Regions from separate parts of the Bradyrhizobium sp. Unk1 genome, predicted to be linked through region 2. Evidence: riboswitches for the same ligand, from Rfam matches in the RefSeq annotation. Region 2 holds a riboswitch; the other holds the start of a gene.
What was found. A riboswitch is a leader RNA that binds a small molecule or an ion and turns the genes downstream of it on or off. The one in region 2 is predicted to bind glycine.
Positions count from the first base shown of each region.

Region 1: another riboswitch for glycine. It lies ahead of AC5ZFO_RS21495 (D-amino acid dehydrogenase); the one in region 2 lies ahead of gcvT (glycine cleavage system aminomethyltransferase GcvT).

Region 1 is NZ_JCAMOP010000016.1:34,538-49,405, forward strand. Features, by position in the region: gene AC5ZFO_RS21465 (amidase) at 1-110, opposite strand, end outside; gene AC5ZFO_RS21470 (M20 aminoacylase family protein) at 113-1,276, opposite strand; gene AC5ZFO_RS21475 (M81 family metallopeptidase) at 1,290-2,795, opposite strand; gene AC5ZFO_RS21480 (ABC transporter ATP-binding protein) at 3,015-4,664, opposite strand; gene AC5ZFO_RS21485 (ABC transporter permease) at 4,679-5,566, opposite strand; gene AC5ZFO_RS21490 (ABC transporter permease) at 5,587-6,528, opposite strand; gene AC5ZFO_RS21495 (D-amino acid dehydrogenase) at 6,710-8,011, opposite strand; glycine riboswitch at 8,078-8,190, opposite strand; glycine riboswitch at 8,194-8,297, opposite strand; gene AC5ZFO_RS21500 (M20/M25/M40 family metallo-hydrolase) at 8,392-9,522, opposite strand; gene AC5ZFO_RS21505 (ABC transporter substrate-binding protein) at 9,790-11,400, shown strand; gene AC5ZFO_RS21510 (glycosyltransferase family 39 protein) at 11,614-13,428, shown strand; partial or broken gene AC5ZFO_RS21515 (multidrug effflux MFS transporter) at 13,410-14,659, opposite strand; gene AC5ZFO_RS21520 (hypothetical protein) at 14,809-14,868, opposite strand, start outside.
Region 2 is NZ_JCAMOP010000042.1:1,481-16,348, reverse strand. Features, by position in the region: gene AC5ZFO_RS37580 (NADP-dependent isocitrate dehydrogenase) at 137-1,348, shown strand; gene AC5ZFO_RS37575 (DUF3455 domain-containing protein) at 1,444-1,947, shown strand; gene AC5ZFO_RS37570 (cyclic nucleotide-gated ion channel) at 1,952-3,178, opposite strand; gene alaS (alanine--tRNA ligase) at 3,185-5,866, opposite strand; glycine riboswitch at 6,099-6,187, shown strand; gene gcvT (glycine cleavage system aminomethyltransferase GcvT) at 6,332-7,480, shown strand; gene gcvH (glycine cleavage system protein GcvH) at 7,493-7,861, shown strand; gene gcvP (aminomethyl-transferring glycine dehydrogenase) at 8,033-10,897, shown strand; gene AC5ZFO_RS37545 (hypothetical protein) at 11,023-11,997, opposite strand; gene recA (recombinase RecA) at 12,121-13,209, opposite strand; gene AC5ZFO_RS37535 (hypothetical protein) at 14,139-14,303, shown strand.

The DNA of each region.
Region 1 (14,868 bases), on a different contig from region 2:
TCCAGCACCTCGCTCGGCGAGAATTGCTTGGCCCGATAGCCCGCGATCAGATCGACCGCGGAGAGATCGTGCAGCGAGGTGACGGCCTCTTCGACGCTCTTTTTGTGCATTGCTAACCTACCGGCATGCGCGTTTCGATGATCCGGGCGAACATGCTGGCGCCGATCGGCAGGATCTTGTCGTCGAGCACAAAGCCGGGATTGTGGACGGGCACCGAGCCGTCGTGGCCGACCCAGAAATAGGCACCGGGAATGGTTTGCAGCATGTCGGCGAAATCCTCGCTGCCCATCTTCGGCTGGGTGCGGGTGATGACGTTGGCGGGATCGACGATCGTGCGCGCGACGTCCTCGACCACCTTGGACTGCTCGACCTGGTTGACCAGCACGTCGAAAGTGTCGCGGATGTCGACGTCGATCACACACTGATAGGCGCTCGCGATGCCGGCGCTGATCGTGCGGATGCGTTCGGCGATCAGGGTGCGGACTTCTTTCGAGAAGGTGCGGATGGTGCCGCAGAGATGCGCGTCGCCGGGGATGACGTTATAGGCGGAACCGGCGTGAATCTGCGTGATCGAGATGACGGCGGCCTGCAGCGGCTCGACGTTGCGGCTGACGATGGTCTGGATCGCCTGCGCCAGCGTGGTCGCGATGATCACCGCGTCCTTGGAGCGCTCGGGCATCGCGCCATGCGCGCCGTAGCCGGTGATGCGGAGGTCGAAGAAGTCGGCACTGGCCATCGCGGGGCCGGGCAGGATCGCGATCTCGCCGAGATTGAGGTCGGGCGCGTTGTGCAGGCCGTAGAGCTCGTCGCAGGGGAATTTCTCGAACAGCCCGTCCTTGATCATCGCGCGGGCGCCACCAAGGCCTTCCTCGGCGGGCTGGAAGATCAGGTGCACGGTGCCGTCGAAATTTTTGGTCTCGGCGAGGTAGCGCGCAGTGCCGAGCAGCATGGTCGTGTGGCCGTCATGGCCGCAGCCGTGGAAGCGGCCGGGGATTTTCGAGCTCCATTTCAGGTTGGTGTTCTCTTCCATCGGCAGCGCGTCCATGTCGGCGCGCAGGCCGATGCGCTTGGCGCTCGAACCCTTGCCCTTGATGACGCCGATCACGCCGGTGCCGCCGAGACCGCGATGCACCTCGATGCCCCAGCTCTTCAGCTTGTCGGCGACGATGCCGGAGGTGCGCACTTCCTCGAAGCCGATCTCGGGATGGGCGTGGAGGTCGCGCCTGATAGCAGTGAGTTCGTCGGCATAGCCGTCGATGCGGTCGATCGTGGGCATGTGTCCTGTCCGGTTAGCGTGATGGGGGCGTGAAAACGGGGCCGTTCGGCTTGATGCGGATGCCCGGCCGCAGGCGCGTCCAGGGCAGGGTGGCAGTGTCGGCCGGCATCGCGCCGGGCGCGGCGCAGATCATCAGCTTTTCCGCGATCGGCTCGAAATCGGCGCGAAAGTGCACCGAGCTCTTGTTGACCAAAATCTTCTCTTCGGTCGGCTCGATGCCGACATAGCGGTACATCGCCTGATCGGCGAGCTGCGCCTTGTGCGATGAGACCACGACGCGGACATCACCGATGCGCAAGGCTGCGGACGGGCCCATCTCCATCTCGCGGCCGCCGTAATACGGGCCGGGCGCGATGAAGCGGCCGTCGGAGAGTTTTTCGACGATGAAGGTCTCGCGATAGGGCTCGTCGCCGGGGATGCCGGACTTGCCGCCGAGCGACAGCGTCACGGTCGCGCCGACGCCGGCGTCATGTGCGGCCTTGGCCGATGCCGGATCGTAGATCGCGCCGGTCGCCGCGCTCGCCTTGTTGCGCACCAGTGCGCGCAGCATGCCGGTGGTGTCGGAATCACCGCCGGCGCCGGGATTGTCCTGGGTGTCGGCGATGATGATCGGCTTGCTCGCGCCCTTGGCGAGTTCCATCGCATGGCGCACGCCGTCGTCGGGCGACCAGATCTTGCCGTCGAAATCGTCCTCGTGGCTTTCGATCAGTTTGACGATCGCATCGGCCGCGCGGTCGGCGTCGGCCTGCGTCTTGCCATAGGCGAACACGCTCGGGCCGCAGTCGCGGAAGTCTGCGGCGGGGAAGCCGGGCGCGAAGGACAGCGTCGGAACGGCTTCGCTCTCCAGCGCGGCCAGTTTTTCGTAGATGCCCTTGGTGGGAAAGTCATTGGTGCATTGCCAGCTGATCGCGATCAAGAACGGCAATTGGCGAAACGACTTTGCAAAGCGCTGCTTGGTCTTCAGCAGCAGGGCGAGGTGCCTTGCGGCGGCGCGGCCGGTCTCGGCCATGTCGACGTGCGGATAGGTGCGGTAGGCGATCAGCGCGTCCGCGTGTTCCATCATCTCGGGCGTGACGTTGGCGTGCAGGTCGAGGCTGGCAACGAGCGGAACCTCCTTGCCGATGACGCGGCGCACGCGCGCCAAGATTTCGCCTTCGCCGTCGTCGAGATGCTCGGTCACCATCGCGCCATGCAGATCGAGATAGACCGCATCGAGCGGGCCGGCGGCGGCGATACCGTCGACCATCACCTTTACGATACGCTCGAAGGCGTCCCTGGTGACATGCGCCGACGGACTTGCGCCACAGGCGATCGTCGGAATGAGGTCCCAGCCGTTGGCTTCGGCGCTGTCGACGAAACCGGCAAGGCCGACATTGATGCGGCGCATCACCTTCAGCACGTCGGCGCCTTCCGTCATGGCCGGCCAGCCGCCGCCATGCTGGAAATCCGCGAAAGTCGCCTTGGTCGGGGCGAACGTGTTGGTCTCGTGCAGGAAGCCGCCGACGGCGATGCGTGTCATTAATTCTGGTCCGGTCAATAAAGAGTTCGGGACGTTAGCCTTGTGCCTGCGGCGAGAGCAAGGTGGGACGCACTCGCGCTATGCATGGCCTCAAGCTGTTTTGGGAATACTTGCCGCGATCACCGTCATTGCGAGCGAAGCGAAGCGAAGCAATCCAGACCGTCTCCGCAGAGGGACTCTGGATTGCTTCGCTCCGCTCGCAATGACGAGTGGACAAACCTACAGCGTCGCCGCGACGCCTTCCGATACCGGTCGGAAGTTCGCAAAATCCCAGCCGCGGCCCGGTGCGGCCTCCAGCAGGGCCCTGGTGTAGGCTTCCTTCGGATGCGTCAGCACCTCGGCGGCCAGGCCCTGTTCGACCACACGGCCGTGCTGCATCACCACGACCTCGTCGCAGATTTGCGCTGCGACGCGCAGATCGTGGGTGATGAACAGGATGGCGATGCCGAGCCGATTCTGAATCTCGTCGAGCAGTTCCAGCACCTGCGCTTGCACCGAGACGTCGAGCGCGGAGACCGCTTCGTCCGCGACCAGCACGTCCGGATCGAGCGCGAGCGCACGCGCAATGGCGATGCGCTGGCGCTGACCGCCGGAGAACTGGTGCGGATAGCGCGTCACTGCGTCCGCAGGCAGGCCGACGAGCTCGAGCAGCTCGCGCGCCCGCTTCATCGCATCGGCATGCGGGGTGCCGTAATTGATCGGGCCTTCCGCGATGCTCTCGCCGACGGTAATGCGCGGGTTGAGCGAGCGATAGGGATCCTGGAACACGATCTGGATCTTCTGCCGGTGCGGCTGAAGCAGTCGGCGCGAGATGTCGGCGATCTCGCGGCCGGCAAGGCGCACGCCGCCCGAGGTCGGATCGATCAGGCGCACGATGCACCGCGCGACCGTCGACTTGCCCGAGCCGCTCTCGCCGACGATGCCGAGCGTGCGGCCCTTGCGCAGCGTCAGCGTCACCTTGTCGGCGGCGACGACCTCGCGGCCTTTGCCGAAGAAGGCACGCTCCTTATAGACCTTGCCGAGCTCGTTGGCTTCCAGCACCACCGGCTCTTTGGTCTCGGGCCGCGCCGCGCGCGGCACCAGGCTCGGCACCGCTGAAAGCAGGTTGCGGGTGTACTCCATGGTCGGGTTGCGCAGCACGGTCTCGAGCGGACCGGTCTCGACCAGCCGGCCCTGCCGCATCACAGCGACGCGGTCGGCGATCTCGGCGACGACGCCCATGTCGTGGGTGATGAAAAGGACGGCCGTGCCGTGATCGCGCTGGAGGTCGCGGATCAGCGTCAGGATCTGCTTCTGCGTGGTGACGTCGAGCGCGGTGGTCGGCTCGTCGGCGATCAGCAGCTTCGGCTCCAGCACCAGCGCCATCGCGATCATGATGCGCTGGCGCTGGCCGCCGGACAGGCGATGCGGATAGGAGGCGAAGATGCGCTCGACCTGGGGCAGGCGGACCTGCTCCATCATGTCGAGAATGCGCTTCTTCCGCGCCTTGGCGTCGAGATCGGTGTGGGCGCGCAGCACTTCGTCGATCTGGCGGCCGACCGGCACCACCGGATTGAGCGCGGTCATCGGCTCCTGGAAGATCATCGCCATCTGCGTGGCGCGGAGCTGGCGCAGCCGGCGATCGGTCGCGGTGAGAATCTCTTCGCCGACCAGCTTGACGCTGCCGCCGGTCGGAACCAGCGTGCCCTTCGGCAGCAGGCCCATCGTGGTGAGCGAGGTCACCGACTTGCCCGAGCCGCTTTCGCCGACGAGACACAGTGTCTCGCCCTTGTGCACCTGGATCGAGATGCCGTCGATGATGTTGGCGCCCTTCGGCTTCTTGCCGACGGAGACGACGAGGTTGTTGATGTCGAGGACTGGGTTGGTCATCACTTGATCCGTCATCACTTGCCCTCCCGCTGCTTCATGCGGGGATCGAGTGCGTCGCGGGCGGCGTCGCCGATCAAATTGATGCTGAGGATGGCAATCGAAAGCAGCAGGCCCGGCCAGAAGATCAGCGTCGGCTTGAGCTGAAAATACTGACGGCCCTCGGCCATGATGTTGCCCCAGGTCGGCGTCTCCGGCGAGATGCCGGCGCCGAGGAAGGAGAGGATGGCCTCGGTCAGGATCGCGGAGGCACAGACATAGGTGCCCTGGACGATCAGCGGCGCGATCGTGTTCGGCATCAGATGGCGCCACATGATCTTCGGCAGGCTGGAGCCGACCGAGATCGCGGCTTCCACATAGGGCTCCTCGCGCGCGGACAGCACGACCGAGCGCACCAGGCGCGCCACGCGCGGAATTTCGGGGATGGTGATCGCGACCAGCACGGTCCAGATGCTGGCGCCGGACAGCGACACCACAGCGATCGCGAGCAGGATGCTCGGCATCGCCATGAGGCCGTCCATGACGCGCATCAGGACGGCATCGACCAGCTTGAAGAAGCCTGAGACGAGGCCAATCGCAAGGCCGATGGCGATCGCCAGGATCGCCGAGCCGATGCCGATCAGGAGCGAGATGCGGCCGCCATAGATGACGCGCGACAAGAGGTCACGGCCATAGGCGTCGGTGCCGAGCAGGAACTGCGCCGAGGCCGGCTTCAGCCGCTGCGAGGGCGCAAGCTGGACCGGATCGTGCGGCGCGATCAGCGGCGCCAGGATCGAGACCAGCACGATCAGCGCGAGCAAGATCGTGGCCGCCGCGATGATCGGCGTCGAGGTGAGGAATCCGAAACGCGGCCGCAGCGGCGACGTGATCGGAATGGACGACTGGGGAAGGCTATCGACGGACATTTTTGTTGGTATCCTTAGCCCTAGTACCGGATCCGGGGATCGAGCAGCGTGTAGGCGACGTCGATCAGGAGATTGACGACGACATAGATCAGCGACGTCAGCAGGATCATCGCCTGGATGACCGGATAGTCGCGCGCCAGCACCGCGTCCACCGTGAGGCGGCCGATGCCGGGGATGTTGAACACGCTCTCGGTGACGACGACGCCGGAGATCAGCAGCGCAAAGCCGGTGCCGATCACGGTGATCACGGGCACGGCCGCGTTGCGCAGCGCATGGCGCATCATCACGGCGACCTCGTTGATGCCCTTGGCGCGGGCGGTGCGGACGTAGTCCTCACCGAGCACGTCGAGCATCGCCGCGCGCGTCATGCGCGCGATCAGCGCGATGTAGATGAAGGAGAGCGCGCAGGTCGGCAGGATGATGCGCTCGAAGAACGGTCCAAAGCCGTTGAAGATGCTGCGGAAGCCCTGCACCGGCACCCAGCGCAGGTCGATCGCGAAGACCTCGATCAGCAGATAGCCGACCACGAACACCGGCACGGAGAAGCCGAGCACGGAGAGGCCCATCACGAAACGGTCGATCCAGGTGCCGTGCTTCCACGCCGCGATGACGCCCAGCGGCACGGCGACGATCACCGCGAGGATGATTGTCGAGAGCGCAATCGAGATCGACGGCTCGACGCGCTGGCTGATCATCTTCATGACTGGCAAATTGGAGATCAGCGACGTCCCGAGATCGCCGTGCAGCAGCTTATTCATCCAGGTGATGAACTGCACGATCAGCGGCTCGTTGAGGCCGAGCGAGTCGCGGATGCGTTCCAGCCGTTCCGGCGTCGCGTTATCGCCGGCGAGAATTGCGGCGGGATCGCCCGGCGTCAGCCGCAGCAGCAGGAAGACGAACAGCGCGACGACGCCCATCACGGGCACCGCGGCCAGAACGCGGCGAATGAGATAACCTAGCATGCACCTATCTCCGGCTGCGGAACTTGTGGGGCCCGGAGGCCCCCGTGGAATCGGTTCTTTCTATCATGCACGCCTGTCACTCGGGCTGGAAAGCCGGCCGGAGAAGCCGACGTTTCGGGGCAAATTGTGTGCCAAGGGCAGGGCGGTCGCAAGAGGCCGCCGAGCCTCCGATATCGACCACTCAGGATGCATGGCGGAACTCGCGCTCAACCCTGAGTGACGGTGCGGCCGGCGGTGCGTTGAGCCCGCGCCAGCCGTCGATGGTTCCGGCAATCATCTGCGCGGTCGCGGCCGACAAGGTCCAGCCGAGATGGCCGTGGCCGCTGTTGAAGAACACGCCCGGCATCCGTCCTGCCCGCACCACCGGCATCATGTTCGGCATCATCGGCCGCAGCCCGGCCCAGGGCACGACCCTGGACGTTTCGACGGCGGGGAAATTGTTGCGCACCCAGTCGACCAGCGGCTGCACCCGGTCGGCGCGGATGTCGCGGTTGAAGTCGTTGAATTCGGCGGTGCCTGCGACGCGGAAGCGATCGGCGCCGAGCCGGCTGGTGACGATCTTGGCGGCTTCGTCGAGCAGGCTGACGGTCGGCGTCGCATTGCGGCTCGCCGCAGTGTCGAGCTGCACGGTGATCGAATAGCCCTTCACCGGATAGACGTTGACGCGCTCGTCGAGGAGGGCGGCGAAGTGACGGCTGGCCACACCGGCGCAGACCACGACACCGTCCACCTTCAGCATGCCGCGCGCGGACGCGACAGCGTCGGTTGCGGAAAGATCAGCCCAGCCGATGACAAAGCCGCCACCTGCCTGGGCAATGGAATCGATGTTGGCTTCGTGGATAAAGGTCGCGCCGCGCCGCTTGCAGGCTTCCGCAAGTCCGCGCGTGAATTTGTGGATATCGCCGGTCGCATCCGACGGCGTGTAGAAGCCGCCATAATAGTCCTTGCGCAGCGTCGGCTCGATGGCGCGGATCTCCTCCGGTGTCACCGGACGGCGATCGAGCCCGCCTTCCTTCAGCAGCGCGTTGACCTGCAGACCGGATTCAAAACCTTTCTTGTCGTGACAGATGTGCAGGATGCCGCGGCGTTCGAGATCGAAGTCGATGCCTTCGCGCTCCGCGATCTCGAACAGATGCTTGCGGGCTTCGATCGCGAGCCGTGTGGTCTGAACCGTGTTGGCGCGGTAGTTGCCGATATTGGCGACGAACGCGCTCATCCACGAATATTTGTGCCAGTTCGGCCGCGGGTTCATCAGCAGCGGCGCATCGCGCCGGAACATCCAGCGCAGACCCTTCAGGATCGTTGCGGTGCTATTCCACACCTCGGCATTGCTGGCGGAGAGCTGTCCGCCATTGGCGAAGGAGGTCTCCATCGCGGCGTAGCGGTGCTTGTCGAGCACCGTCACCTTGTATCCGCGTTCGAGCAGGGCATGGGCGGTCGTTACGCCGGTGATGCCGGCGCCGATGATGGCGATATGGGTCATGATAGTTCGGGGCTCCCGTGAGTTAGGATAGGCTAACCGCCGGCCAAAGGCCGTTGGCGGCGCCCCATCTGTCACGGTTACCTGAGAGCTTGATCCGTTGCGGACCCTGTGAGGTCAGCTCCGGACTATCCCCTTCGGTGGACGTCACGATCCCAAGATCGTGCCATCTCTCTCCAGATCGTCCTGACGATACGGTCCTTTTGCCTGAGAGTTTCCGGGGCGGTTGCTCCGTCGGCGCCGCAACGAAAGCTTGAACTCTCGTCGCGATCTCTCCCGCATCGTCGCGTGGACAATCGAGCAGTACGATGCGCCTCATTTTTAGACAAGGCTAAATTTCAACCGCGACTGCCAACGCATTGTGCAGTGCGAAGTTGATTCAATTACTCCAGCGTCGCCAGCAAACCGGCCATCAGGCGGCCGCGCTCGACCAGGCTGTCGACCTCGATGAATTCTTCCAGCGTGTGACCGTTGCCGCCGCGCACGCCGAGGCCGTCGAGCGTCGGGATGCCCATCGCGCCGGTAAAGTTGCCGTCGGAGCCGCCGCCGGAGCTCGCATGCGGCAGCTCAGTGCCGAGCGATTTGGCGATGTCGCGCGCCTTCTCATAAAGCGCCATGGTGCCGGCATCCGGCTCCCAAACCGGCCGTGTCACGCCGCGCGTCACCTTGAACGTGACATCATTGGTCGTGCCCGACAGCGCCAGCATCCGCTCGACGCCGCGGTCGAGATCGGCCTGGCGCTTGGCCATGGACAGCGCCTCGCCGGTGGCGGTCGTGGCAACGCAATTGACCCATTGTCCGCCATGTACGACGCCGACCGAGAAGGTGCAGTCCTCCGTCGTCATCGCGTCGATGGCGAGGATCTGCCGCGCCATCTCGCGGATCGCCGAGCGTCCGGCCGACAATGTCGCGCCGGCATGGCTCGGCCGGCCCGTCGCTTCCAGATTGAAACGCGCGATGGCATAACGTCCGGTGGTGACGCCGTTGTCGGCGCGGCCCGGTTCGGGCACCAGCACATATTTGTTGCGCGCGGCTTCCGCCTCGATGATGTCTCGCGTCGAGGGCGTGCCGACTTCCTCGTCGGGCGTAAACAGCACGGTGATCGGCAGCGGCGTGGTGAAGGAAGCGCGTGCCAGCTGCCGGATCGCTTCCAGCGAGAGATAGTTGCCGCCCTTCATGTCGTAGATGCCGGGGCCGTAGCACTTGTTGCCCTCGCGCCGCCATTTCAGCTTCTCGATGGTGCCGACCGGGTGGACGGTATCCATGTGGCCGGCGATCAGGATGCCCGGCTCGCCCTGTTTCGGATGCGGGAAGCGCGCGCGGATCACGCCGCCAAAGCCCTGTCGGCCGCCGATGCGTTCGATCGTCGCACCCATGATCGCCATATCCCGCGCTGCGATATCCAGCATGCGGTTGACGGTACCCGCATCCCAGGTCGGGCTCTCGCATTCCACCCAGGCGCGCAGGCCCTGGAGCATCGCCTCGGAATCGAAGGGAAGATTGGCTGGATTCATCTTAATGTCTCTCAAGCTTCGAAAGATGGAACGCGCATTGCATTGGCGCGGACAGGACTGGCGGAAAGCGTTGTAGAGCCAAACCGATCTTTGTGGAGCCCGTGAGCGCGCCGCTTGGGGCTGCAGCGAAACCGGATTGACGCGCTCGGCACTGTCTGCAAGTCTCGAAAGACAAAGGCATCGCATGAGGTTAGTTCGCCTAAAGAACGAACCGAATGCTCAACCAATAACCTGCCTTTGAACAGTTTCACGTCAGGAGAAACTTTTATGTTGAGCTTGATGCGCCGGGGGCGTCGCGCGTTCGCCTCCACACTTGCGCTATCGGTCGTTGCGCTTTCGACGGCGATGGCCTCGCCGGTACTTGCCGCCGCCAGCAAGACCATCACCGCGGTGATGCATTCGGATCTGCGCATCATCGATCCGATTTTCACCACCGCCTACATCACGCGTGACCATGGCTACATGGTCTACGACACGCTGATCGCGACGGACTCGAACTTCAAGATCCAGCCGCAGATGGCGGACTGGAAGATCTCCGACGACAAGCTCACCTACACCTTCACGCTGCGCGACGGCCTGAAGTGGCACGACGGTACGCCGGTGACGGCGGAAGACTGCGCCGCTTCACTGAAGCGCTGGGCCGCGGTCGACGGCATGGGCCAGCAGATGATGCAGTTTACTGCGAGCATCGAGGCGACCGACCCAAAGACGATCACGCTGAAGCTGAAGGAGCCCTACGGCCTCGTGCTCGAATCCATCGGCAAGCCGTCCTCGCGCGTCGCCTTCATGATGCCGAAGCGTCTCGCCGAAACGCCGCCGGACAAGCAGATCCCCGAGCAGATCGGCTCGGGCCCGTTCAAGTTCGTGCAGGGCGAATTCCAGCCCGGCGTCAAGGCGGTGTACGTCAAGAATACCGACTACGTGCCGCGCAAGGAGGCGTCGAGCTGGACTGCCGGAGGCAAGTTGGTCAAGGTCGATCGCGTCGAATGGATCACCATGCCGGATGCGCAGACCGCAGTGAACGCGCTGCAATCGGGCGACATCGACTTCATGGAAGTGCCGCCGTGGGATCTGCTGCCCGTGCTTGAAGGCAATGCCGACCTCAAGGTCGAGACGCTGAACAAGTTCGGCTACCAGACCCTTGGGCGCATGAACTTCCTCTATCCGCCCTTCGACAATCCGAAGATCCGCCGTGCCGCACTTCTGGCGATGAACCAGAAGGACGTGCTCGACGCGCTCGTCGGCAATCCCAAATACTACAAGATCTGCGGTGCGTTCTTCATCTGCGATACGCCGTTCGCGACCGACGTCGGCTCGGAATCGCTGGTCAAGGGCAACGGCATGGCGGAAGCCAAGAAGGCGCTCGCCGAGTCCGGCTATGACGGCACGCCCGTCGTGGTCATGGTGCCCGGCGACGTCGTGACGCTGAAGGCGCAGCCGACGGTCGCGGTGCAGTTGCTCCGCGAGGCCGGCTTCAAGGTCGACGCGCAGGCGACCGACTGGCAGACGGTGGTCAGCCGGCGCGCCAGCCAGAAGCCTCCGAAGGAGGGCGGCTGGAACATGTTCTTCACCAACTGGGTCAGCGCCGACGTGTCCAACCCGATCGCCAATCTGTCGATCGGCGGGCAGGGCAAGAAGGGCTGGTTCGGCTGGGCGGAGAACGCCAAGATCGAGAAGCTCAAGGACGACTTCGTCCGCGCCGCCTCGCTCGACGATCAGAAGAAGATCGCGACCGAGATCCAGAAGGAAGCCTACGACCAGGTGATCTACGTGCCGCTCGGCCAATATCTGGCGCCGAGCGCATGGCGGAAGTCGCTGACCGGCGTGCTCGACGGCCCGGCGACGCCGGTGTTCTGGAACATCGACAAGACCGAGTAAAGCGAGGGCGCGCCAGCGCGCCTTCCCCGACCGTTACGCGGCGTCGCTGTCATCAGCGGCGCCGTTTTCGTTTGTCAGCCTGGCGTCAGCTTTTAACTCTTCCAGTGTCCAATCATTGCTATTTGTTTCTGACTTGAAATAGATGTGCGCAGTTTGCCCATCACTTCCTTCCTGCATTCGAGTCCCGTGGCGATTGATTTTTCATTTCGAGCAATGGCAGAGCGGTCCGATCGCGCGCCGGCGCGATGGCGGCGGCCTTTCCTGCGCTGGCTCGACGGCGTCGAGACGGGCTGGGCCGTACCGCTTCTCATTGTGTGCTTCGTCGCGCTCTGGACGATCTATCTGGCCGTCGCCTATGCCGGCAGCGGCCTGCACCCCGATACCCTCGAGGCCTGGACGCTCGGGCGCCGTTTCGCGTGGGGCTATCACAAGCATCCGCCGTTGATGGGCTGGGTTACGGCGGTGTGGACCGCCGTCTTCCCGCTCACCGACTGGTCGTTGCAATTGATGGCGATGGCCAATGCCGGGCTCGCCCTGTTTTTCGTCGACCGGATCGCACGGCAGTTCGTGACCGGGGACAAACGCATCCTGGTGCTGCTGCTCTTGATGCTGACGCCGGCCTATCAATTCCACGCCCAGCGCTTCAACGCCAATGCGGTGCTGCTTGCGCTCTGGCCGCTCGCGACCTGGTGTTTTCTGCGCGCGTTCGAGACCCGCAGCGCGGCCTGGGCGGTCGCCGTAGGATGCACGACGGCGCTGGCGATGGTCGGCAAATATTATTCGGTCTTCCTCGTGGCAAGCTTTGCATTTGCCGCGCTGGCCCATCCCGCGCGCCGCGCCTATTTCACGTCCGCTTCGCCGTGGATATCGGTCGTGATCGGGCTCGCGGTATTGTCGCCGCACATCTACTGGCTCGCGACGACGGGCGCGTCGGCCTTCACCTACGCGATGGCGCACGCCAACGGCAACTTCGTGAGCTCACTCGGCGAGGTGCAGAACTTCCTGCTCGGACTCCTTGCGGCCATCAGCGTATCGGCCGTCATCTGGGTGATCATCGCAGGCACACGGCTGAAGCAATTTGCGGCCGACTTCGCCGCGATGAGTTCCGGCCTGCGGCTTCTTTTCTATGTTGCGATCGGCACGATCGTGCTGCCGGTCCTGACGTCGCTGGCGATGGGCACCGATCTGCCGTCGCTATGGGCGCTGCAAGGGCTGTTCCTGTTCGCTGTGCTGATCGTTTGCGGCACGCGCTACCCGATCGAAAGATTCTACACCGTCAATGTCACGGTCATGACCGCAATCGTTGGGCTCGCCGCTGTCTTCGTCGCCGCCCCGATTCACGCCGTCTATCGCAACAATCACGGCTACGAAGAGGGCCGGAATTTCTACGCGCAGGTAGCCAACGAGCTCACCCGGGAATGGCACGAGCTGACCGAGGAACCCCTCAGCGCCGTCAGTGGCGACGATTCGCTGGCCTTTGCGACCGCGTTCTACAGTCCGGACCAGTATTACGCGCGGCCGTTCGAATTTCAGTACATGTGGGGCCTGCCGCGAAAGACGACATTGGATCGTGGTTGGGCCGCGCTCTGTTTCAGCGGCCAGGACTATTGCGGCAGGTGGATGGAGTCGGTGTCCGCGCGCGCCGGGCATTTCGTCAAGCGGCAGTTCACCGTGCAGGCGACGCTATGGGGCAAGCCCGGCCTGACGCGAGACGTGGTCGTGCTGATCGTGCCACCGCGAACGAGCAGCGCGACGCCCGAGAGCGCCGCGCAGGACTTCAGCGCCAGCAGGCGCCCGCCGGACCAGGCTTTGCGCTCAGCAATGGCTGTCGCGGATTCGCTCGAGGCCTTCGCTCGCGAAGGGGGGAGTGAACGGAGCTTGGTCGGCGCCCGACGTCGGGCGTTCCGTTTCCGCCCGATCCGGGGTGGTGTTGTCTTCGCGATGTTCCGGTTCCATGAGGCGGCCTTTCGAATTGCTGCAGTACAACATCGACCCGGCCGGGAAGTTCCTCATGCGATGGGACGATGATGCGGCTTGAACAGCCGTCCCTTTTCCACCACCAGCACGATCGCAAGCGCCGCCAGCGTCGACAGGAAGAAGCCACCGAGAACGGCAGCAGCGTGCCGTCGAAACTCTGCCCGATCGCCATGCCGACGACGATGCCGATCAGCGTCGTGATCGAGCCGTAGAGCGAGGAGGCGGTGCCGGCGATGTGGCCCTGCGGCTCCATGGCCAGTGCGGTGAAGTTCGCGACCATCATGCCGAACGAGAACATCATCAGAGCGGACAGCACCATGAACAAGGAAAGCGGCAGCATGCCGAGGCTTTCCGTCAGCAGCATCACGCCCGCAACCGCGGTGTAGAGCGTCAGCGCGCCGTGCGAGATCACGCGCATGCCGAGCCGTCCGACCAGCTTCGCATTGAGGAAGCCGGCGATCGCGGTGCCGGCCGCGATCGCGGCGAAAGCAATCGGGAAATAGTGGCCGAGATGATAGATGCCGGTGAAGACCTGCTGCGCCGAGAAGACATAGGCAAAGAGTGCGCCTATCACGCTGCCGGCGGCCGTCGCATAGCCGATGGTCTGGCGGTTGGTCACGGTCTGCCGGAATGCCGAGAGCACGTCTGCGGGCGCCAGCGACCTGCGTTCGGACTCGGGAAGGGTTTCAGGCAGCCGCAGCACGCTCCATGCGAGCGCGAGCAATCCGTAGAGCATCAGTACGACGAAGATGCCGCGCCAATGCGTGACCAGCAGCACCGCCTGCCCGAACGAGGGCGCGATCACCGGTACCGCGATGAACACCATCATGGCGAGCGACATCACGCTCGCCATCCGGCGGCCGACATAACAGTCGCGCACAATCGAGGTCGCGATCACGCGCGTTGCCGACGTGCCGAGCCCTTGCAGCGCGCGCGCCAGCAGCAGCGTCTCGAACGAGGGCGCGGCGACCGCCAGCACGCTCGCCACCGCATAGACGGCCATGCCGCCGAGCAGCACCGGGCGGCGGCCGAAGCGGTCCGACAACGGGCCCATGACGAACTGGCCGGCGCCGAAGCCGATCAGGAAGGTCGAGAGCACCAGCTGAAGATGGTTGGCGTTGGGAATGGCGAAGGCTGCCCCTATGTTGGGCAGCGCCGGCAGCATCATGTCCATCGCAAGCGGATTCAGCGCCATGATGGACGCGATCACGATGACGAATTCTGGAAAACCCATAGGCCGGTGTCCCGAGGACACCCAATCGTCGGCATTGACGTCGGACAAAGCTCACCTCTGAAAATCAGAGGCTTTTTGATCGGTTATGCTGCGTCGCACAACCCATGTTTCGGGATGGCTGACAGGCGGGGCGGCGGCGCACACGAGTTTGTGAGGTCGCGGGCCGGGCGGAACTCCTGGGTCAATCAATCGAGCGATCAGCTCGTAACTTTCGCAATCCAAAGTTCTAAGATTCCCGGCTTAACAAGCGGCTCTTT
Region 2 (14,868 bases):
CGCCCCCCATCTGGGCAAGCTGGATGAGCTAAAAGTGCATAATCCCTTGGCTTTCGCCCGCTGCAGTCCGGTGCTAAGAGGCGGCGGATATTCCCGTGGCGCGCCAAAGCGCCGTTCCCAAGAGGCTTCCCCGATCATGGCAAAAATCAAGGTGTCCAACCCCGTCGTCGAACTCGATGGCGACGAGATGACCCGGATCATCTGGCAGTACATCAAGGACAAGCTGATCAATCCGTACCTTGATGTCGAGCTGCTGTATTTCGACCTGGGCATGGAGTACCGCGACGAGACCAACGATCAGGTCACCATCGACGCCGCCGAAGCCATCAAGAAGGTCGGCGTCGGCGTCAAGTGCGCCACCATCACCCCGGACGAGGCCCGGGTGAAGGAGTTCAATCTCAAGCAGATGTGGAAGTCGCCGAACGGCACCATCCGCAACATCCTCGGCGGCGTGATCTTCCGCGAGCCGATCATCTGCAAGAACGTGCCGCGCCTGGTTCCCGGCTGGACCAAGCCGATCATCATCGGCCGCCACGCCTATGGCGACCAGTACCGCGCCACCGACATCAAGTTCCCCGGCAAGGGCACGCTGACGATGAAGTTCGTCGGCGAGGACGGCACCGTCATCGAGAAGGAAGTGTTCAAGACCCCGGGCTCCGGCGTCGCGATGCAGATGTACAATCTCGACGACTCCATCATCGACTTCGCCCGCGCTTCGTTGAACTACGGCCTGCTGCGCAACTACCCGGTCTATCTCTCGACCAAGAACACGATCATGAAGATCTATGACGGTCGCTTCAAGGACATCTTCCAGGACGTCTTCGACCGCGAGTTCAAGAAGGAATTCGACGCCAAGGGCCTGACCTACGAGCACCGCCTGATCGACGACATGGTGGCGTCGGCGCTGAAATGGTCCGGCGGGTATGTCTGGGCGTGCAAGAACTACGACGGCGACGTGCAGTCCGACACGGTCGCTCAGGGCTACGGCTCGCTCGGCCTGATGACCTCGGTCCTCCTCACCCCCGACGGCAAGACGGTGGAAGCCGAGGCCGCCCACGGCACGGTGACCCGCCATTACCGCGAGCACCAGAAGGGCAAGGAGACCTCGACCAACTCGATCGCGTCGATCTTCGCCTGGACCCGCGGCCTGTCGCATCGCGCCAAGCTCGACAACAATGCCGAGCTCGCCAAGTTCGCGAGCACCCTGGAGAAGGTCTGCGTCGACACCGTCGAGGAAGGCTACATGACCAAGGACCTCGCGCTCCTGGTCGGCGCCGACCAGCGCTGGCTCTCGACCACCGGCTTCCTCGACAAGGTCGCGGAAAACCTCACGAAAGCGTTGGCGTAAGCCCGCGCATTATTTTCGTCTGATCGGGGTTAGACATTATGGGCCGCGCCTGGGCGCGGCCCATTCATTTTGACACCGTTGCGCGGAGGCCACCCATGTCCATCGTCAAGTTCGCCGTCCCCTGCCTGCTGCTCGCGGCCGTGGCCGGACCCACCGCAGCCGCGGAGCCGCTCCCCGAGGCCATCGCCGCGCCCGGCGAGAGCGTCGTGCTCAGCGTCCACGCCGAGGGCGCGCAAGTCTATGAGTGCAAGGCAGGCACCGACGGCAAGCTCGCCTGGGCTTTCCGCGAGCCGGTCGCGACGCTCCTCGCCGAGGGCAAGACCGTCGGCCGGCACTATGCCGGCCCGAACTGGGAGCTTGCCGACGGCAGCGCCGTGGCCGGCAAGGCCATCGGCAACGCGCCGGGTGCGACGGCCGCCGATATCGCCTGGCTGAAGCTGGAGGTCGCCTCGCGCCGCGGCAGTGGCGTGCTGACGCCTGTCACTACGGTCCAGCGCATCAACACCCATGGCGGCAAGCTCGATGGTGCCTGCGACAAGGCCGGCGAATTCAAAAGCGCGCCCTACTCGGCCGAGTATGTTTTCCTGAAGAAGGGCTGACCGCTCAGCGGTCGGTGGCCTCGCGCTCGGCCTGCGCCAGTTCTGCCGCCGCGAGGTCGCCGGTCTCCTCCAGCCGCGCCTTCGCGGTCATCTGGACGTGGGCGGCGAGCGTCGGCATGCGCTCGATCAAAGCGTGAAAATCCTGGGCGTCGAGCAGCAACAGTCGGGTCTTGCGCGTCGCCGTCACCGTGCCGCTGCGTTTTGTCTTATGCAGCAGCGCGATCTCGCCGAAGAAGGTGCCGTCGCCAAGCCGCACCTGCTGGCTCGGCAGCGCGATCTCGACCTCGCCGGCAGTGATGAAATACATCGACGAGGCGGCGTCGCCGCGGCGGACCAATATCTCGCCCTGCTCGATGGTGCGGGCGCGGAGCAACCGCATGATGTCGGCAATCTCCGCTGCGCTGAGATGCGAGAACAGCGGCACCCGCGCCAGCATGCCCCAGGTGACGACGAAATCGCGCCGCCTCACCTCCTCGGCAAAGGCGGTCGAGATGATCGCGACCGGCAGCGCGATCATGGCAAAGCCGCTGATGATGGCGAACACCGAGATGAACTTGCCGAGCGGCGTCACCGGCACGACGTCACCATAACCGACGGTGCCGAGCGTCACGATCGCCCACCACATCGCATCCGGAATCGTGCCGAGCTTGTTAGGCTGCACATCACGCTCGATGGCGTAGAGCAGCGAGGCGAAGGTCAGTACCACACCGATCAGGATGACGATGCAGCCGATCAGCGCACGCCGCTCGGCATGGATGGCCGCGAGCAGCGAGCGCATCGCCGGCGAATAACGGATCAGCTTGAAGAACGGCAGCACGCCGAGCCCGGCCAGCGTCGCGTGCCGGCCTGTGGCGAGCACGATTCCCGCCGGCAGGAACGCCATGAGATCGATGATGCCGAGCGCGGAGAAGGCATAAGAGAGCCGGTCGGACAGCGCGGAGCCGTTGCGCTGGGTGTGCCCCGCCACGGTCCACAGCCGCGCCAGATATTCGAGCGCGAACACGATGACAGCGAGGACGGCGACCGCGCTGAACAGCGTGTCGAACCGCGCGTCGAGCTCCGGCACCGAGGCGAGGATCATCGCGACCACGTCGAGCACGATGACGCTGATGATCACCTGGATGAAGCGCGACCCGATCGAGTAGGCGAGCGGATCGTGCTCCAGCAATTCGTACAGGCGATCCCTTAGGTTGGGATCGGCCGAGCCACGTCCTCGCGGAACGAGGCGCATGGGATTTTAAGCGCCTGCCATCGCTTTTTCGATCGCCGCGAGCGCCTCGGGCGCCTTGGCGCCGTCGGGGCCGCCGGCCTGTGCCATGTCGGGACGGCCGCCGCCGCCCTTGCCGCCGAGCGCCTCGGAAGCGACGCGCACCAGGTTCACGGCATTGAAGCGCGCGGTGAGATCCGCGGTGACGCCGACCACGATTCCGGCCTTGCCGTCGTCGGTGACGCCGACGATGGCGACCACGCCGGAGCCGATCTGCTTCTTGCCGTCATCCGCAAGGCTCTTGAGATCCTTCATCTCGATGCCCTCGACCGCGCGCGCCATCAGCTTGACGTCGCCGACCTCGCGCACGCCTGCGGCTGCGCCATTGCTGCCGGCGGACGCGCCGCCGCCCATCGCGAGCTTCTTGCGGGCGTCGGAGAGCTCGCGCTCGAGCTTCTTGCGCTCCTCCATCAGCGCTGTGATGCGCGCGGGTACGTCGTCGATCGAGGTGCGCAGCTCGTTGGCCGCGGTCTTCGCCAGCGCCATGGTCTCGTTGGCGTGCCGGCGTGCGTAATTGCCGGTCAGCGCCTCGATGCGGCGCACGCCGGAGGCAACCGCGCTCTCGCCGGTCAGCGTGATCAGGCCGATGTCGCCGGTGCGCTTCACATGGGTGCCGCCGCAGAGCTCGACCGACCAGCCGAGCACATTGGCGCCGCGCTCACGTGCGGTCCTACCCATCGAGACGACGCGGACCTCGTCGCCATATTTCTCGCCGAACAGGGCGCGCGCCCCGGCCTCGCGGGCCTCGTCGACGCCCATGACGCGCGTGGTGACCTCGTCGTTCTCCAGCACCACGTCGTTGGCGATGTCCTCGACGCGGGCGAGCTCTTCCGCCGTGATCGGCTTCGGATGCACGAAGTCGAAGCGCAGGCGGTCGGGCGCGACCATCGAGCCGCGCTGGGCGATGTGATCGCCGAGCACCTGGCGCAGCGCCTCGTGGATGAGATGCGTCGCCGAGTGATGCGCGCGGATCGAGGAGCGCCTGCCGTGATCGACCTCGAGCTGCAGCGCAGTGCCGAGCTTCAGCTCGCCGCTCTCGACGGTGCCGACGTGAACAAAGAGATCGCCGAGCTTCTTCTGCGTGTCGGTGACGCGGAACTTGATGCCGCCTTCGCCGCTAAGCACGCCGGTGTCGCCGACCTGGCCGCCTGACTCCGCGTAGAACGGCGTCTGGTTGAGCACGATCGCACCGGTATCGCCGGCCTTGAGGCTGGCGGTTTCCTTGCCGTCCTTGACCAGCGCGGTCACGACGCCTTCAGCGCTCTCGGTCTCGTAACCCAAAAATTCCGTGGCCCCGAGCTTCTCGCGCAGTGGGAACCAGATCGCCTCGGAGGCCGCCTCGCCAGAACCCTTCCAGGACTCGCGCGCCTTGGCCTTCTGGCGCTCCATCGCGTCGGTGAACGAGGCCTGATCCACGCCGATGCCGCGCGACTTCAGCGCGTCCTGGGTCAGGTCGAGCGGGAAGCCGTAGGTGTCATACAGCGTGAAGGCGACGTCGCCGTCGAACATGTCGCCCTTTTTCAGGGACGCGCTCTTCTCGTCGAGGATGGCAAGGCCGCGCACCAGCGTCTTGCGGAAGCGGGTCTCTTCCAGCCGCAGCGTTTCCTCGATCAGGTTCTCCGCGCGCATCAGGTCGGGATAAGCCTGGCCCATCTCGCGGACCAGCGCCCAGACCAGGCGATGCATCAGCGGCTCTTTCGCACCCAGCAGCTGCGCATGGCGCATCGCGCGGCGCATGATCCGGCGCAGCACGTAGCCACGGCCCTCGTTCGACGGCAGCACGCCATCCGCGACCAGGAAGGCCGAGGAACGCAGATGGTCGGCGATGACACGGAACGAGGCGACGGTCTGCTCGTTCGGCCCGCTGCCGAGCGCGGACGCGGTCGCGTCGATCAGATGGCGGAACAGGTCGGTCTCGAACACGCTGTCGACGCCCTGCATGATGCAGGCCATGCGCTCGAGGCCCATGCCGGTGTCGATCGAGGGACGCGGCAGGTCCACGCGCTCCTCCTTCGTCACCTGCTCGTACTGCATGAACACCAGGTTCCAGAATTCGAGAAAGCGGTCGCCGTCCTCTTCCGGCGAGCCCGGAGGTCCGCCCCAGATATGGTCGCCGCGGTCAATGAAGATCTCGGAGCACGGGCCGCACGGCCCGGTGTCGCCCATCGCCCAGAAATTGTCCGAGGTCGGGATACGGATGATGCGGTCGTCGGAGAAGCCGGCGATCTTCTTCCACAGGCCGGCCGCCTCGTCGTCAGTGTGGTAGACGGTGACGAGCAGCTTGTCCTTCTTGAGCCCGAACTCCCGCGTGATCAGGGTCCAGGCCAGCTCGATCGCGCGCTCCTTGAAATAGTCGCCGAACGAGAAATTGCCGAGCATCTCGAAGAAGGTGAGATGGCGCGCGGTGTAGCCGACATTGTCGAGGTCGTTGTGCTTGCCGCCGGCGCGCACGCATTTCTGCGACGTGGTGGCGCGCTGATAGGGCCGCTTCTCGACGCCGGTGAAGACGTTCTTGAACTGCACCATGCCGGCATTGGTGAACATCAACGTGGGATCGTTGCGCGGCACCAATGGCGAGGACGACACGATCTCGTGGCCGTTCTCGGCAAAGAAGTTCAGAAAGGTCGACCTGATCTCGTTGACGCCGCTCATGTTCATCCAATCGGGTGTGCTTGGACCCGCGATACGCCATCCAAACCTGGCATTTGGGCTGATATCTGCGGGTCAAAGCGCTTTTAGACAAGGCCAGCTGCGCTGTCCAGAAACTGTGCAAGGAGATCAGTGAGTTGCCGCAGGCGCGCAATTCCGTTGCAATCCCGTTGAAAGCCGCCAAGTGCGCGTTGACAGGCTTGGCCGGCCTGTGGTCTCTACCCATCTGTATCGTACGGCCACGTCGGGAGAGACCGGCTTTGGTGCCGGCGCCGAAGGAGCAACCGCCCCGGAAACTCTCAGGCAAAAGGACCGCGTGGCTTTGACGACATCTGGAAAGAGGCGCCGACGGGCTTAAGGCCCGGACTGCGTCCGCCGACGGGATAATACTCTCAGGCACAGCGACAGATGGGGCTTCGACTGGTTAGCTCGGGGAATCGTCCCCGGGGAACCACCGAGGGCCCCGTGATGCTTGCGCGCGACGACCAAGATTCCCTGAAAAATACGCCCCTCCACGGGCTTCATGTCTCCCTCGGCGGCAAGATGGTGCCGTTCGCGGGCTATGACATGCCCGTGCAGTATCCCGCGGGCGTCCTGAAAGAGCACCTCCATACCCGTTCCTCCGCCGGCCTGTTCGACGTCTCCCACATGGGCCAGCTCGCGCTTCGGCCGAAATCCGGCAACGTCGAGGACGCCGCCCGCGCGCTGGAACGGCTGGTGCCACAGGATATCGTGGCGATCGCCCCGGGACGGCAGCGCTATGCCCAGTTCACCAATCCGGATGGCGGGATTCTCGACGATCTGATGGTCGCCAATTTCGGCGATCACCTGTTCCTGGTCGTCAACGCCGCCTGCAAGGCCGAGGACGAGGCGCATCTGCGCGCGCATCTCTCGGGCGACTGCATCATCGAGCACCTTCAAGACCGCGCCCTGATCGCGCTGCAGGGCCCGAAGGCGGAAGGGGTGCTGGCGAAATTGTGTGCAGAGGCCCCCGCCATGAAGTTCATGGATGCCGGTCCACACAAGGTCGCCGGCCTCGACTGCTTCGTCTCGCGCTCCGGCTACACCGGCGAGGACGGGTTCGAGATTTCGGTCCCCGCGGCCGATGCCGAGCGCCTCGCAAAAACGCTGCTGGACAATCCCGATGTGATGCCGATCGGCTTAGGGGCCCGCGACAGCCTGCGGCTGGAAGCCGGGCTCTGCCTCTACGGCCACGACATCGACACCGCGACCACGCCGGTCGAGGCCGCGCTGGAATGGTCGGTGCAGAAGAGCCGCCGCAGCGGCGGCGCCCGCGCCGGTGGCTTCCCCGGCGCCGAAAAGATCCTGGCTCATTTCGATAACGGCGCGAGCCGCCGCCGCGTCGGCCTGCGCGCGGAAGGCCGCGCGCCGGTGCGTGAAGGCGCGCTGCTGTTTGCCGATGCTGCGGGCGGCGAGCCGATCGGAAAGGTCACCTCGGGCGGTTTCGGCCCGAGCCTGAGCGCGCCGGTCGCGATGGGCTATGTGCCCACCGCATCGAGCGTGCTCGATACAAAACTCTTCGCCGAGGTGCGCGGCCAGCGGCTGCCGCTCACGGTCGCCGCCATGCCTTTCGTGAAAAACACCTACAAACGCTGAGGACTTAAGAAAATGACCACGACGCTGTACACCTCCGACCATGAATGGCTGGCCATCGACGGCGATGTCGCCACCGTCGGGATCACCGATTACGCGCAGTCGCAGCTCGGCGACGTCGTATTCGTCGAGCTGCCGAAGGTCGGCCGCAGCCTGAAGAAGGCGGAAGCCGCCGCCGTCGTGGAATCGGTGAAGGCCGCCTCCGACGTCTACGCGCCTGTCACCGGCGAAGTGCTCGAGACCAACGACGCGCTCGCCGCCGAGCCGGCGCTGGTGAACTCGGATGCGCAAGGCAAAGCGTGGTTCTTCAAGATCAAGATGGCCGACAAGAGCGAGCTCGGCGGCCTCATGGATGAAGCCGCCTACAAGGCCCACACGGCGTGAGATGACGAGAACAGCCCCATACTCGGTGTCATCACCCGCCTTGTGCGCACTGCGCACTGGGGCGGGTGATCCAGTACGCCGCGGCTTCTCGGTTCCAGCCGTGTCGCCTGCGTTTACTGGATGCCCCGCCTTCGCGGGGCATGACAAAGAAATCTAAAGCGAGGACCCATGATGACCGCGCACCGCAAATCCAACGGCGACACCGCCAGTTTCGTTCGCCGCCACATCGGCCCGTCGGCGCGCGATGTCACGGCAATGCTGGAGGCCGTCGGCGCCAAGAGCGTCGACGCGCTGATGGCGGAGACGCTGCCGGCCTCGATCCGGCAGTCCGCCCCGCTTGATCTCGGCAAGCCTTTGAGCGAGACCGAGGCGATCGCGCACATGGCCGAGCTCGCGCGAGAGAACCAAGTCTTCACCTCGCTGATCGGCCAGGGCTATTCCGGCACGATCTTGCCCGCGGTGATCCAGCGCAACATTCTGGAGAGCCCGGCCTGGTACACCGCCTATACGCCCTATCAGCCCGAGATCAGCCAGGGCCGGCTGGAGGCGCTGCTCAACTTCCAGACCATGATCTGCGACCTCACCGGGCTCGACGTCGCCAACGCCTCGCTGCTCGACGAGGCGACAGCCGCGGCTGAGGCCATGGCGCTCGCGGAGCGGCACTCACGGGTCGAAGCCAAGGCCTTCTTCGTCGACAAGGACGTCCATCCGCAGACGCTGGCGGTGATGCGCACCCGCGCCGAACCGCTGGGCTGGACCCTGATCGTCGGCGACCCCCTTGCCGATCTCGATAAGACCGACGTGCTCGGCGCGCTGCTGCAATATCCAGGCTCTTCGGGCGCATTGCGCGACCTCAGGCCCGCGATCGCGGCCTTGAAGGCCAAGGGCGCGCTCGCGATCGTTGCCGCCGATCTCTTGGCCCTGACGCTGCTCGCCTCGCCCGGCGAGTTGGGCGCCGACATCGCGATCGGCTCGGCGCAGCGCTTTGGCGTGCCGATGGGGTATGGCGGGCCGCACGCGGCCTATATGGCGGTGCGCGATGCGCTGAAGCGCTCGCTGCCCGGCCGCATCGTCGGCCTCTCCGTGGACTCGCGCGGGATGCCTGCCTATCGCCTCGCGCTGCAGACCCGCGAGCAGCACATCCGCCGCGAGAAGGCGACCTCCAACATCTGCACCGCCCAGGTGCTGCTCGCCGTGATCGCCTCGATGTACGCGGTCTATCACGGCCCCGAGGGGCTTTCGCAGATCGCCCGCAACGTGCATCGCCGCGCGGCCGTGCTCGCTAGCGGCCTGCGCAAGCTCGGTTTTGCGCCGCAGTCGGAAGCCTTCTTCGACACGCTCAGCGTGGATGCCGGCGCCAAGCGCGCCGAGATCGTCGCGCGCGCGGCTGCCGAAAAGATCAATCTCGGTATCGGCGAGACAGCGTTGCGCATCGCGCTCGACGAGACCACGACGCCGGCGACGGTCGAAGCCGTCTGGCGCGCATTCGGCGGCACGCTCGCCTATGCCGAGATCGACGCCACCACGCGCGAAGCGCTGCCGGAGTCGCTCAAGCGCACCACCGCCTTCCTCACCCATCCCGTGTTCCACGCGCATCGCTCCGAGACCGAGATGCTGCGCTACATGCGCAAGCTCTCGGACCGCGACCTCGCGCTCGACCGCGCGATGATCCCGCTCGGCTCCTGCACCATGAAGCTGAACGCGACCACCGAGATGATGCCGCTGACCTGGCCGGAGTTCGCCTCCTTGCATCCCTTCGCGCCGCGCGAGCAGGCCAAGGGCTATCACGCGCTGTTCGCGCGGCTGGAAAAATGGCTGTGCGACATCACCGGCTATGACGCGATCTCGCTGCAGCCGAATTCCGGCGCGCAAGGCGAATACGCCGGCTTGCTCGCGATCCGCGGCTATCATGCCGCGCGCGGCGAGACGCACCGAAAAATCTGCCTGATCCCTTCCTCCGCCCACGGCACCAATCCGGCCTCGGCCGCGATGGTTGGCATGGACGTGGTGGTGGTCGCTTGCGAGAAGAACGGCGACGTCGACGTCAATGATCTCCGCGCCAAGGCCGAGAAGCACTCGAACGACCTCGCCGCTGTCATGATCACCTATCCGTCGACGCACGGCGTGTTCGAGGAGCATATCCGCGAGATCTGCGACATCGTCCACGGCCATGGCGGCCAGGTCTATCTGGACGGCGCCAACCTCAATGCGCAGGTGGGTTTGTCGCGGCCCGGCGATTACGGCGCCGACGTCAGCCATCTCAACCTGCACAAGACGTTCTGCATCCCGCATGGCGGCGGCGGCCCGGGCATGGGCCCGATCGGCGTCAAGGCGCATCTCGCGCCGTTCCTCCCCGGTCATCCCGCGACGAATGGGGACGCACCGGTCGGCCCGGTGTCGGCCGCGCCGTTCGGCTCGGCGTCGATCCTCACCATCTCCTACATCTACATTCTGATGATGGGCGGCGACGGATTGAAGCGCGCCACCGAAATCGCGATCCTCAACGCCAACTACATTGCCGCGCGCCTCGATGCGCACTTCCCGGTGCTCTACAAGAACGCGAAGGGCCGCGTCGCACATGAGTGCATCGTCGACCCGCGCGCGCTGAAGACGACCTCAGGCGTCACCGTCGACGACATCGCCAAGCGCCTGATCGATTACGGCTTCCATGCCCCGACCATGAGCTTCCCGGTCCCGGGCACGCTGATGATCGAGCCGACCGAATCGGAATCCAAGGCGGAGCTGGATCGTTTTTGCGACGCCATGATCGCAATCCGGAAGGAGATCGCCGAGGTCGAGGCCGGCCGCTTCAAGATCGAGGCCTCGCCGCTGCGAAACGCTCCGCACACCGTGCACGACATCGCAGACGATGCGTGGAATCGCGCCTACACCCGTGCCGAGGGCTGCTTCCCCGCGGGCACCTCGCGCACCGACAAATATTGGTGCCCGGTCGGGCGCGTCGACAACGTCTATGGCGACCGCAACCTGGTGTGCTCTTGCCCGCCGGTGAGCGACTACGCGGAGGCTGCGGAGTAAGGGATTCGCAGGGTGGGCAAAGCGACTTGTCCGCCGTAGCTCGAAGAGCGAAGGCGGAAGCGTGCCCACCACCTTAGTGCGCGTTGAAATATGGTGGGCACGGCGCTTGCGCGCCTTGGCCCACCCTACGGTCCCTTCGTCAAAACAGGGCCGTAGCGCCATAGCCGATCGTTGATCAGGTGCGTACCGCCCCACCAGCGATCGATTGGATTGTGGCGGCTGAAATCCTCCTGATGGGCCAGGACAGCCTTGCCGAATTCGGTCAATGACAGGCAGCTGCGCAGATACGCGGCGTGCCGATCCCTCAGGTTTTCCCGGTCGATTGTGCGCAGTTCATCGTCCAACCCTGCCACCGCGGGCCTCGGACCATGCGCCAGCCCTTGAAGCAACCATCCTGACTCAAATTCACGGAATATCCGCGTGCCTCGGAGTGTGCGCAGGTGAAACAGCGCATTTGTGAGCGTGAACCCTCGCGCAATGAGCTCCAGAAACCGAAACTCAGTTGCACCAAGTCCTGTCAAAGGCGACGGAAGCTCTTCCAACAGATCGAGCAGAGCCAGCCTCAACATCGGCAATGCGCTAAGGTCCTTGTGGATCAGATCAGCGCAGGCCTCGGGTGTCGGCGCGCTATAGGCCTGCCAGGCCATCTTGGCGGTCATAAGCTCATTGGCCGTGACGCTCACGACGGGAATATGGGATGCGGAATTTCCGAGCCTTTCGATTCTCACGTCGAAAAAATCGGACGCTAGCAAACGTAATCGAAGCTTTTCGAGCAGCTGGGGGCATGAATCGAAATAGTCGAGCAGCCAAATCAACTGCAATTGATCTTCAGGGTTCGAGTCAAACCAAAGTTCAATTTCGTCATAGCGCTCGCAAAACTCGGCAAAAGGCAGGTTCCTGCGATCCTTGAAGGCGCGAGGCCAGACGACGCCCCAATCCGACCAGTGATCGCCCGTCCTGAGCGGGCCTGAGCGCGCCCCGAAATAAGCTGCGAGATATTCAGGTGAAGGCAGCGGATCCCACGCGAAACGAAAAAAGAAAAAAACGACGATCTCAGCCAGCTCCGACTTGGCAAGATCAGCGCCGGACGAACTGGTCAAGATCAGACGTCTCATCGCTCCACCAGATCATTATTATCAGGCCCAAAACGAAACGGGCGCTGACGACGTCGGCAACTCAACGTCCTCAGCGCCCGCTCCTCGCGAAAGTTCTTCGCGTTAGGTTTACTCGTCCGCCGGCTCCTCGCCATCGGCGTCGCGCTCGGGCGTGCCGGCGAGAATCTGCTCGGCGATCAGGCCGGAGTTCTGGCGGATCGAGGTCTCGATCTTGGCGGTGATGTCGGGGTTGGCCTTCAAAAACGCCTTCGAGTTCTCGCGGCCCTGACCGAGGCGCTGGCTGTCATAGGAGAACCAGGCGCCGGACTTTTCGACGATGCCGGCCTTGACGCCGAGATCGAGGATCTCGCCCATCTTGGAAACGCCCTCGCCGTACATGATGTCGAACTCGACCTGCTTGAAGGGCGGCGCCAGCTTGTTCTTTACCACCTTGACGCGCGTGGTGTTGCCGACCACTTCGTCGCGCTCCTTGATCGCGCCGATGCGGCGGATGTCGAGGCGGACGGAGGCATAGAATTTCAGCGCGTTGCCGCCGGTCGTGGTTTCCGGCGAGCCGTACATCACACCGATCTTCATGCGGATCTGGTTGATGAAGATCACCATGGTGTTGGATTTGTTGATCGAGGCCGTCAGCTTGCGCAGCGCCTGGCTCATCAGACGAGCCTGGAGACCCGGCAGCGCATCGCCCATCTCGCCCTCAAGCTCGGCCTTCGGCACCAGAGCCGCGACCGAATCGACCACCAGCACGTCCACCGCACCCGAGCGCACCAGCGTGTCGCAGATTTCCAGCGCCTGCTCGCCCGTGTCCGGCTGCGAAATCAGGAGCTCGTCGATGTTGACGCCCAGCTTGCGCGCATAGACCGGGTCGAGCGCGTGCTCGGCGTCGATGAAGGCACAGATGCCGCCCTTCTTCTGCGCTTCCGCCACCGTGTGCAGCGCCAGCGTGGTCTTGCCCGACGATTCCGGCCCGTAGATTTCCACGACGCGCCCCTTCGGCAGACCGCCGATCCCGAGCGCAATGTCGAGCCCGAGGGACCCCGAGGACACCGCCTCGACATCCATCGACCGGTCGTTCTTGCCGAGCTTCATCACCGAGCCCTTGCCGAACTGGCGCTCGATCTGGGAGAGCGCGGCGGCCAGAGCTTTACTCTTGTCCATGGAAGATCCTTCGACGATACGCAGGGCAGTGTTGGACATTGGGTCGTGCTCCTTATGGCGAGGATTCGGGTGCGGGACAAACGATTGGCGCGGCGGGTCGTCGATAAAAGCAATGTACCCCATTTGTTCCTGGTTCGCAATATGTTCTTTCGCGGATTTTGGTACTGGCCTGTTTCCGAGCGCGGCGGCCTAGTTTGAATTTGGGAGTGGCCTGTTTTGTTCTTGCACTATTTTTGCGTGCATCTGCAGGCGAAACACCCGAAGGTAACTTTGGCAGCAGATGTCAGGGATAACTTATAAGCTCAATTGTTGAGCATAGGTATTATCGTAGGGCCAACACTTTAGACAGGTGCTTTCCGTATTGACCCTGAGTGTCTTTCGAATTTGTGAGTGACCTAGTTCGTTGGACGGCTCATATTAAAGGCATGGTCATAAATGCTCTCAAACTTGCCGGAGTGGCCGCCCTGGTACTGATCACGACCGGGGCGTGGCCCAACCCGCGCTACGGGGCGGCAATTGCCTTGGGCGTTTGCATCATGGCGGCCGTCGTACTTCATTTCGCCGCCCCGTAAGGCCGCCTCAGTTGGCGGCCTCGTTCACAAGTCCATTTCATACTGTTGACCGAAAATCCTTCTGACGTGCCCCTCGTACTCGCCCTGATCTCGCGATACCTGAGCAATACCTGGAAGCTGACCCAGATGCTGGCGTAGCGCCTTCACGCCGATATCGGAAAGGAATTGGTGCAGCCTCTTGCGTCGCCGGCCAGTACCCGGATTTTGGCACAGACCTGTTTCCGACCTCGATGGCCTGATTTGAAAACGACAGCGGCCCGTTTTTGTTCTCGGGACTACGATTGGTGTATCCGGGAGCGGAACGTCGCCGTCATAAATCCGCAATCCCCAGCGAATCTTTTGCGGTGTCCGGCCTGTCTGAGGATGGTGCCGCTAGTCGTTGAGGGAGCCTGGGTGATGACGGAAAACACGCAGCAGGCGGACAGGCGCAATCGGCTCTTGGAAGCCGCCGCGCAGGAAATGATCAAATTCGAACAGAAGGAAAATGAGTTCCGCAGGCGAGATCGCGAGGAGCGCGCGGCGGAGCTTCGTCTGCCTCTGGATAAGTTCAATCTCCACTGAGCGGCGCCGACAATTTCACACAACTGTCATGGCACGTTCCTAGCATTGTCATGCGACGGGGGTCCGGCGCGCGGCTCTCCGTCCAACCTCGGCCTAGACCACCAGATGGGCGGAGAGCTCGCCGACCTCCTGAACCATCGCGGCACGCCCGGGTTAGCTCGGCATGTATCGCGTCTGGTATTTTGTCGCCTTCCTCGCCGCGACCGGGATCGGCTTCGTATTTCTGGTCACGACAACCCGCCTTGTGGGCGGATGACGCAAGACCGCCTCAGTAGGCGGCCTGACGGGAACGACTTTCCAATAAAGCGATTGAGATTCCGGTCTGTGGCGCGACACTCTCGCGCCATCCACCCGGAACGGTCCATCGTACAATGCGCGCGTTGGCGATGGGCCGGATCTCGTGAGGCCGCCCCGGTTGGCGGCCTCTTTCGTTTCGTGAAGTCTTCCTTCTGCCAGGGAAGCCCCTTGGTACCGACTGGTTGATCCCGATGGATCAGCTTGAAGATGCGGGGCTTGGCAAAGCGCCGCGTTGCGGCGTCGCCCCAGTGTCCCAAGTTGAATTCGG